Regions from separate parts of the Paenibacillus sp. GCM10023250 genome, predicted to be linked through region 1. Evidence: predicted binding sites of a transcription regulator. Region 1 holds the regulator's gene; the other holds the start of a gene.

Region 1 (4,929 bases):
CGCCTTTCGTGGCGATCGCATCGTATATTTGCCGGAGATTCGCATCCCGGTCGAGCGTCAGATTCACGGTGATGGCATCGCGGCCGATGACGGGCTTGGCGTTCATGACGCCCGGCGTGCCGGTTGCGATCCGGTCGAGCGGCTTCAGGTTGGCTTCGTTGCGGTACATGAACCACCCGCCAGTCAGCAGGGCGGCGGATATGACAGCCGTCAGCACGATCGGCAACGGACGTATTTTCATGGCAAAAAAGCTCCCTTCATCCTTGGATATGCTATACTTTCGTCTATCAACGTTGCTATACGAAAGTATATCATAATCCACGGAGTTCAGGAGCCGGGGAATGCTGGCAGGCCTGCCTGTCGGCTATTGGGCCGGCAGCTTGTACATGACGATCAGCGACCCGTCGCGAAACCGGTAGAAGTCGTAGAAATGATACACGACGCCGCTTTGCTTGCGCGAATAAAACACTTCCCACACCGGCTCGCCGCCGAACAGGCCGAGGCGGATGTGGGCGATGTCGGCGTCCGGCTTCTGCAGCAGGAACGCCGCTTTGATGTCATCCTTCGTTTGGCCTTCGCTCGCCTTGAGCGTGATGGCTTCATCCTTCTTGAGCCAAGCGTATGCGGCCGCGCCGCTCTCGTCCTTGCCCTTGACGACCCATACCGGCTCGTCCCAGACGTACGAATACGAACCGGTAATGTCTTTCAATCCGCTGCGCTTCTTCGCGTCGGCCTCTGCGGCGTCCTCCGCCTTCCACACCGGCGCCTGCACGTAACGATAGTAGGCGTTGAAGGCGACGAGCAGCAGCGCGAGCACGACGACGAGCAGCGCGATCCAGCGGCCCGTCGTCATGAACGGCGCTCTCTTGAACCGGTTGACGCGCATCAGCTCGTTAACAGCCTTTCGAAGCAGCGCTGCGCCTCAGCCCTGATCCGCGCCTCATCGAGGAAGACGCAAGCGCCGTCCTTGACGACCCGAACGCCGTCGACCCAGACATGGCGCACGTCCCGTCCCGTTCCCGCGTATACCAGATGGGAGACGAGATCGGTCCGCGGGTAGAAATGCGGCTGTTCGATATCGAGCGCGATGAAGTCGGCTTTCATGCCTTCCTTCAGTTGGCCGATCCGTCCCTCCTGCCAGATCGCGCGGGCGCCGGAGACGGTGCCGAGCTTCAGCGCTTCCCAAGCGGGAACGGCGGTCGGGTCGCCGGAGACGCCTTTATGGATCAGCGCCGCCAAGCGGATCTCGTCGAACAGGTCGAGGTTGTTGTTGCTCGCCGCGCTGTCCGTGCCGAGACCGACGGTCACGCCCAAGCGCAGCATATCCGGCACGCGCGCCACGCCGCTCGCCAGCTTCAGGTTGCTCGCTGGATTGTGTGAGACGCTGACGCCGCGCTCCGCGAGCAGGGCGATCTCGTCGTCCGTCAGATGCACCGCGTGCGCCACCAGCGCCGGCCGCGAGAAGAAGCCGAGCTTGTCCAGATGCTCGACGGGACGGCAGCCGTAATCGAGGACATTGCGCTGCACCTCGGCGGCCGTCTCCGACATGTGGGTGTGGAGCGGGAGATCCAGCTCATGCGCCGCTTCCACGATGCGCGCGATATAATCGGGCGGGCACGTATAAGGCGCATGCGGGGACAGCATCGTCCGAATGCGGCCGTTCGCCCGGCCATTCCATTCCTGCGCGAACCGCGTCGCTTCGTTCAGCTTGGCGGTCTGCACGTCGGGCGGGCACAAGCCGATGACACCGCGCGTCAGCAGCGCGCGGATGCCGGACTGCTCCGCCACTTCGGCGACCAGATGCATCCGGTCGTACATGTCAACGAATGTCGTCGTGCCGGAGCGGAGCATCTCGCTGACGGCCAGCGCTGTCCCCCATCGGGCGTCTTCGTCCGTATACTTGCCTTCCATCGGCCACATCTTCTGCTCCAGCCATACCTGCAGCGTTTCATCGTCCGAATAGCCGCGCAGCAGCGACATGGCGGCATGGCCGTGCGTATTGACGAGGCCGGGCATGAAGACATAGCCGCGTCCGTCGATAATTTCGGCGCCTTCCGGCGCGGGGTCCGGCGTCTCTTCGCTTAAGTATAGGATGGTATCGCCTTCTACGACCATATGGCCGTAGACCACGGGACGAACGTCGTCCATCGTGACGAAGGCGCCGTCTTTAATCCAGATCCGCTTCATTTTCGTTCTCTTCTCCTTCTTCGTCCAAATAATACGCGAGGCTCATTAGTTCGGTCGTGAAATTCGCATAGTGGATCCGCACGCCGTCCTGCACGCGGAGAATGGTCGGCGCGAAATTCAGGATGCCGTCGACGCCGGCGTCGACGAACCGGTCTGCGACGTTCTGCGCTTCGACGGCCGGTACCGTGATAATACCGATCCGGATATGTCGCTCGACGATCGTCTCCTTCAACTTCTCCATCGGCAATACGGTCAGCCCGTTGATGGACGTGCCGATCATCGACGGATGCACGTCGAACACCGCCGTGATCTTCATATTATCCTTTAAATACGTGTTGTAATTGCATAGCGCCCGGCCGAGGTTGCCGGCGCCGACGAGCGCGACGTTGAGCGGTTGGTCGAGCTTCAGGATTTGCCGGATCTTCTCGATCAGGTACGTCACGTCGTAGCCGATTCCTTTGCGGCCGAAATCGCCGAAGTATGCCAGATCCTTGCGGATTTGAGCAGGATTGAGATCGAGCCGGTTGCCGAGCTCCTGCGATGAAACCGTCTGGACATCCCGTGCGCTCAAGTCGTTCAATACCTGCAAGTACACGGGAAGTCTGCGAACGACGGCCTCGGAAATTTTCATCGGTTTCATGTTTCCACTCCTTCTTCGCGCGAGGCCAGCCACTCGTGCATCCGCGGCACGATTTGGTCAACGTGCATCGTTTCGATCTTCGGGCCCGGAAGCGAGTACAGAAAATATTTGCCGTAATAGGTATCGATGACGCGAGTATCGTAAATAAGGACGATGCCGCGGTCCTTCGCCGTCCGGACCAGCCGGCCGAAGCCCTGCTTGAAGCGGATGACCGCCTGCGGGATAGACAGCTTCATGAACGGGTTCTGCTTCTGCTCCTGCAGCAGCTCCGACTTGGCTTCGACGAGCGGATGGTTCGGCGGCTGGAAGGGCAGCCGGACGATGGCGAGGCACGTCAGCGCGTCGCCGGGAATGTCGACGCCTTCCCAGAAGCTGCTCGTCCCGAGGAGGATCGAAGCGGCCTGCTGCTGGAAGCGGCGCGTCAGCTTGCTGCGGTTGCTGCTGTCGATCCCCTGCCCCAAGACCTGAATGCCATGTTCCGACAGCGCTTCTTTCAGCGGCTCGTACGCCTGCTTCAGCATTTTGTACGACGTGAACAGGACGAGCATCCGGCCATGTGTGCCGACGGCCGTCTCCGTCAGCGACGCGACGAGCTTCTCCATGAACATCGGGTCTCCGGACGCGCCTTTCAACACCGGGAAATTGCGCGGGATGATGACGAGCGCCTGCTCCCGGTAATTGAACGGCGACGGGAGCTGAACGGTCTTCAGCCGCCCCGCCTCTTCCTCGCCGGCCAGGCCGAGCTGCTCGCATGCGTATTGAAACGATTTCTGCACGGACAGCGTGGCCGACGTCAAGATGACGCTGCGCTTCGTGTCGAAGAAATAGGTGCGCAGCTGGCTGCTGACGTCCGCGGGCACGGCGTACAGCTGCACCGATTTCGCCCGGGAATTGGCGTTCGCCTCCAGCCAGTACACCGTATCCGCCTTATCCGCCTTGATGAACTGGCGCAGATCGTCTCTCGCCCGGGCCAAATCCTTCACGGTGCCGCTAAGGTCGGTGACGAGCGCCGCGATGGCGGGATCGTCGATCTCCTCTTTGATGGCGGCGAACACCTTATCGAGCGGCCGGATGATTTGGCTCAAGTAGCCGTGCACCGCTTCCTCGATCAGCTGGGCTTCCTTCCACAGCTCCGGCAGCTTGCCGCCCCGAAGCCGCAGCACGTATTGCCCGCCCTCGCCGCCGGCCGCGTCGGCAGCCGCGCTCTTCGCCCCGCCGCCCGCGCTCGTGAGCGCGTACAGCAGCTCGAACAGCCGGTCCCATTCGTCGCGCAGCTCGCCGAATACCGGCACCACCTCGTCGATTTCCTCGCGCCACTTCTGAGTCTGTTCGACGTTCTCATGCGCCAGCCGGCTGTTCAGCACGATCAGCTGGCCGTTCCGCGCATCCTTGCAGAGCCGGAACACCGGCTGCTGAATCGCGTAGTACGACAGCTGCGTTCCGAGATGCTTGCCCGCGACGTCTTCCAGGTGATGTGCCTCGTCCAGGATGAGGTGCTCGTAGCCCGGCAGCAAGCGGTGATCCGCGCGGATATCCGTGAACAGCATGGAATGGTTCGTGATGACGACGTCCGCGAGGTTCGCTTCCTGCTTCGCGCGGTGATAATAGCAGCGCTTGAACCACGGGCAGCTTCGGTTCAAGCAGGAGTCCGCATCGCTCGCGACCGCGCTCCAGAAATCCGCGCCGCGATTGCCGAAGTTCAGCTCTTCTTGGTCGCCGTGCTCCGTTTCGCTGAGCCAGACGACCATTTGCGAAGCCGTTATCCGGTCCTCGGCCGGCGCGACGAAGTCGCGCATGTTCACTTTGCCCTCGAACTTGCGCAGACATAAGTAATTACCGCGCCCTTTGAAGACGGCTGCTTTAAACGGATACGGCATGACGGCGAGCAGCAGGGGCAAATCCCGCGACCGCAGCTGTTCCTGCAAATTGATTGTATGCGTGCTCACGACTATCTTCTTGTTGTGCTGGACACCATAGTAGAGAGCCGGAATGAGATAGCCGAGCGACTTGCCCGTGCCCGTGCCGGCTTCAATGAGCAGATGCCGTTCTTCCTCGAGCGCGTCGATGACTTCCTGGAACATCATGTTCTGCGGTTCCCGTTC
Region 2 (4,929 bases), on a different contig from region 1:
GCGATCTAGTCCGCGATATGAATGGTATCAAAAATCAACCAGCAGCCGAATTCTCGGCTGCTGGTTTTGTTATCCCGTCAACTTGCCTGACGCGCCTTCGTTTCGATGCCGTAGATGAGCAGCATGATCGTTCCGATCAGCAGCACCGCGGTAAACACGCCGAATATCGGGGCGTAGCCGACATGCCCCTGCACGAGGGCGCCGACGAGATAAGGCGCGACCACGCTCCCGATCCGGCCGAAGCCGGCCGCGAAGCCCGCGCCTCCCGCCCGGATCGGGGCCGGGTAATTCTCGGGGGTATACGCGTACAGCGCGCCCCATGCGCCCAGGTTGGAGAAGGACAGCAGCGCTCCCGTCAGCAGCAGCATCCCCGTGCTCTGGCTGAAGCCGAAGCCGAGCGCCATCGCGCCGGAGGCGACGAGGAAGACGGCGAGCGTTGCCTTGCGGCCCCATCGCTCCACGAGGTACGAAGCCGCGAAGTAGCCAGGCAGCTGGGCGAGCGTCATGAGCAGGACGTAGCGGAAGCTCTGGATCATCGTAAAGCCTTTGTCGACCAGGACGGAAGGCAGCCAGAGGAACATGCCGTAATAGGAGAAGGCGATGGCGAACCAAACCGCCCAGAGCGCGATCGTCTCGCGCTTATAGGACGTGAACAGCTCGCGGATCCCGATGCGCCGCTCCGCCTTCGCGCGATACTGCGGCGATTCCGGCACTTCGCGGCGGATCCAGAACGCGAGCGCGATCGGCAGTGCGCCGACGGCGACCGCGACGCGCCAGCCGTACGGCGGAATGACGAAATACGCGAGCACGGCGGCCAAGATCCAGCCGGCGGCCCAGAAGCTCTCCAGCAGGACGACCATCCGGCCCCTGATTGCCGCCGGCGCAAATTCGCTGACGAGGGTGGAGGCGACCGGCAGCTCGGCGCCCAGTCCGACGCCCATCAGGAACCGCAGCGCGAGCATGATGCCGAACCCGCCCGCGAACGCGCTTCCGAGGCTGAACACGCCGAACACCAATAGCGTGAGAAGAAATACGGGACGCCGGCCGAGCCGGTCGGCCAGATAGCCGCCCAAGACCGCGCCGATCGCCATGCCGACCAAATTGAACGTGCCGAGCAGGCCCGCCTCCTGCGCCGTCAGCCCCCACTCCTCGCGAAGCGCGACCAGGACGAACGACAGCAGCCCGACGTCCATGGCATCGAACATCCAGCCGAAGCCGGCTGCCCAAAACACCTTGTTCAGTTCGCGCTTGGTACCGGCTGCGGCCGCATAGACTTGGTTCATAGCAACGCTCCTTTCGGTCTCCGTACGGGTTGTGATAGCGCGCGGCAGGCGCGTAACCCGCAGCTGTGCGTGTACGATGAGTGTTCCATATCCGGCGCAGCCTTATTCCAGCTCCGTCCGGCCCGCCTTCGGCAATCCGCGCGCAAGGCGGGCATACTTCACAAAATCGGCCCGTTCATCGTTGTATGAGGGGGTACACATTCATACTGCGGAGGACACGAACATGATGAGAGAATTAACGACCGAATCCGAATGGCTCGAGGGCTTTCCGGTGATGAAGGAATTGCGAACGCATCTATGCCGGCGGACGTACCTCGAATTTCTTCGTACGATGACGGCCGACGGCTACAGGTTGTTTGCGTTATACGATGGCCGCGAGATTGCCGCCTTGGCCGGCATAAGCATCGTCACGAATTTTTATTTCGGCAAGCATGTCTTCGTGTACGACTTGGTCACCAAAGCCTCAGGCCGGTCCAAAGGCTTCGGTAAAAAATTGCTTGCCCAAATTCATCAATACGCGAAGGATAACGGGTGCGGCGCGGTAGCCCTGGGCTCGGAAATGTCCAACGTCGACGCGCATCGGTTTTATGAAGCTAAGATGGGGTATGAGAAGGCCGCTTACTCCTTTATGCTCGTGCTTTGAGACGGGAAGCGGCCGTTTGGAAGGAACTTCCGCTTAACAGATCGGTGCGGCAGCAGTATAGTTTAATAATTAGGTGATTCGGTTTAATATCGTTAAACATTTGAGACACCTATACGTTGGAGCGCGAAGTTCCGGGTTGGAAGGGCTTGCGTGCACAGCCATTCGCCGGTCCCCGATGCCTATGTGAAGTTTTTCACGTATTAATCGGGGGCGCGTCCATGATGATGAGCATTGATCAGGTATCCGGAAGAAGAGCGGATAGAAGGAGGAGCATCGAAATGCCGGAAATGACCATTCCAAGACAAGCGGCAGGTAAGTCGCAGCCCCAAGCAGCGGACGTCCTGCTGCCATTATCGAAGCCGGAGGTTCAAGAAGCGATGATCGCGCTGGCGGATCACCTGCCGAAGCTGGCCGAGATGACGGCGCTGCTGACCAAGACTTACGATCTGGCGAGACAAGTCGCGGGCGACCGCGTGCTGGTCCAAGATACGCTGGGCGCCATCCGGGAAGTCGCGAAGCCCCTGGAGGAAAAAGCGAAGCATTACGCGTCGGCGGCCATCGAAGCCCGCGCGCGAGCGGAGCAAGACGGGGCCGCGATCGGCCTGTTTGGCCTGCTGGGCCTGCTGAAAGATCCGGAGCTGCAGCGGCTGCTTCGCTTCGGCCGGGCGTACGTCGACATTCTGGGCGAAAGACGAAACTAATCGAGAGGGAGTTGGGGATATGCGCAAGCATATTTTGATAGTAGGCGCGGGTTACGGCGGTCTGCTGAGCGCGCTATCCGCCCGGGCGCATTTTTCGCCGGAGGAAGCCGAGATTACGGTCATCAACAAATACGACACGCATCAAATCATTACGGAGCTGCATCGGCTGGCGGTGGGCAACATCGCCGAGAAAGCCGTCACCCTGCCGCTCGAGCACTTGTTCAAAGGCAAATCGATCCGCTTGCGGATCGGCACGGTGGCCGCGATCGATCCGAACGGCCGCAGCGTCGCGCTGGAGGACGGCAGCACCTACGCATACGACGCGCTCGTGCTTGCGCTCGGGAGCGAATCGAACTTCTTCGGCGTGCCCGGGCTGCAGGAACATAGCTTCACGCTGAAATCCGTCGCGGACGCGAAACGGATCTACGCGCATCTCAACGGCAAAATCGCGGCGTACGCGAGAGCGAAGCGCAAAGCGGACGCGACGTTCGTCGTGGGCGGCGGCGGCTTGACGGGAGTCGAGCTCGTCGGCGAGCTGGCGGACGAGCTCCCGGACATCTGCCGCTCGCACGGCGTCGACTTCGCGGACGTGTCCATCTACCTCGTCGAATCCAAATCGAACATCCTCTCGTCCTACTCCGCGGATCTGATCAGACGCGCGGTAACGAGCCTGGAGAAGCGCGGCGTCCGCTTCCTGACCGGGCTTACCATCACGGAGGTGAACGGAACGACGGTCAGCCTGAAGGATGGCCGGAAGCTCGAAGCGGGCACGGTTCTCTGGGCCGGCGGCGTGAAAGGCAGCTCGCTCGTGGCGAACTGCGGCATCGCCGTCGACCGCGGACGCGCCTCGGTTAACGCGTATCTGCAATCCGTCTCGCATCCGGAAGTGTTCGTGGCCGGCGACTGCGCCGTCGTACTGGGGCCGGACGGTCTCCCGTACCCGCCGACCGCGCAGCTCTCTTGGCAGATGGGCGAGCATATCGGGGGCAATCTGTACGCGTACTTCAAGGGCGCCAAGATGGACGCGTTCGAGCCGGTCAATTCCGGTTCGCTCGCCAGCCTCGGACGCAAGGACGGCATCGGCTGGATCGGCGAAAGCGGCATCGAGCTGAAAGGCTTGCCGGCCACTTGGATGAAGAAAGCGAGCGACGTGCGGTACTTGGCGCATATCGACGGCTTGTTCTCGCTGGCGTATTGAACCGGCTGCGGAGCGTATTGCCGAACCCCTCGGTGACTTGACCGGGGGGTCTTTCCGCATGCGGTAGCACGAGGCGTCGTGCGCATTGTTTGCATGGTTTATTTCATTCGCCCGAAGGCAATACAAAGGGAAGAAGACGGCCGCCGAAGAATCGCTCGCGGGCGGAATTAGGTCCGTTGTAAGCAGGCGGCCGCGCGTCATGGCGCGCGGACATGGAGGAGAACCTTACCGATGCCGCAGGAAATCAAGGGTCAAGGGATTCAATCGTTGGAAGCCGGCTTGGCGATGTTGAAGCGGATCGCCGCCGAAAAGCGCCCCCTTACGATTACGCAGATCGCGCAGCTGTGCGACATGCCGAAAAGCAAAGCGCATCACTATTTAACCAGCTTTTGCCGATCCGGCTTCCTGCATAAAGGCGAGGACTTGAAGTATGCGCTCGGCCCGGAGCTGATCTTGCTGGGCCTCGAAGCGGTCGACGCCATGGATATCTACGCGCTCGCGCTGCCTTATCTCGAAGCCATCCGCGATGCCGTGAACGAAACGGTCTATCTGTCCTTGTGGGGACTGAACGGTCCGTTCTTCGTTCGCTGCGTCGAGAGCAAGCGCGCCATCAGCATCGGGGTTCGAGTCGGATCGCAAGTAAGCGTCACGAGGTCTTCGTCGGGGAAAGCATTCGCGGCGTTCATGCGGAAAGAAGAAACGGCAGCGATCATCGCGAAGGAACTGGAAGCCGATTCGACGGATCCGGAGCTGTTCGAGCGGGAGCTTCGAGCCGTTAGGGAATCCGGCTATGCGCATAGCGACGGGACGATCGCGCCGGGCATCGCGGGGATCTCCTGCCCGGTCTTCGATCGAGGCGGCCGCATACTGGCAACCCTGACCATACTGGCGCTGAGCGGCACGCTGAATGCTTCCGAAGACTCCGAGGCGATTCGCGTGCTGAAAGAGAAGGGATCCGCGCTGTCCAAGGCGCTGGGCTACAAAGGGGAACGAGGGGTATGATTTCGGGCTGGAGGGAGACAATGAACGGAAGAATCGGGAATCGGAAAGAGTGATCGCATGTGAATGCAGCCCCTCGGTTGTGGCAGGAGCTTCAGGAATCGG

The links. The regulator Rex, encoded in region 1, represses fermentation and respiration genes when NADH is low (regulators of the CRP and FNR family bind a similar motif). The targets are predictions, from matches to a motif close to TTGTGAAATATTTCACAA.
Region 2: ACFPB1_RS00815 (DUF1641 domain-containing protein) is a predicted target of Rex. The motif match lies at 2,108-2,125, and genes of this name have one in related genera.

The regions. Positions count from the first base shown of each region.
Region 1 is NZ_JBHSHY010000002.1:300,068-304,996, reverse strand. It holds gene ACFPB1_RS04495 (hypothetical protein) at 1-241, opposite strand, end outside; gene ACFPB1_RS04490 (DUF5590 domain-containing protein) at 365-853, opposite strand; gene ACFPB1_RS04485 (amidohydrolase) at 886-2,187, opposite strand; gene ACFPB1_RS04480 (redox-sensing transcriptional repressor Rex) at 2,168-2,827, opposite strand; gene dinG (ATP-dependent DNA helicase DinG) at 2,824-4,929, opposite strand, start outside.
Region 2 is NZ_JBHSHY010000001.1:182,346-187,274, forward strand. It holds gene ACFPB1_RS00805 (MFS transporter) at 78-1,283, opposite strand; gene ACFPB1_RS00810 (GNAT family N-acetyltransferase) at 1,507-1,926, shown strand; gene ACFPB1_RS00815 (DUF1641 domain-containing protein) at 2,205-2,627, shown strand; gene ACFPB1_RS00820 (NAD(P)/FAD-dependent oxidoreductase) at 2,647-3,825, shown strand; gene ACFPB1_RS00825 (IclR family transcriptional regulator) at 4,057-4,827, shown strand; gene ACFPB1_RS00830 (spore germination protein) at 4,887-4,929, shown strand, end outside.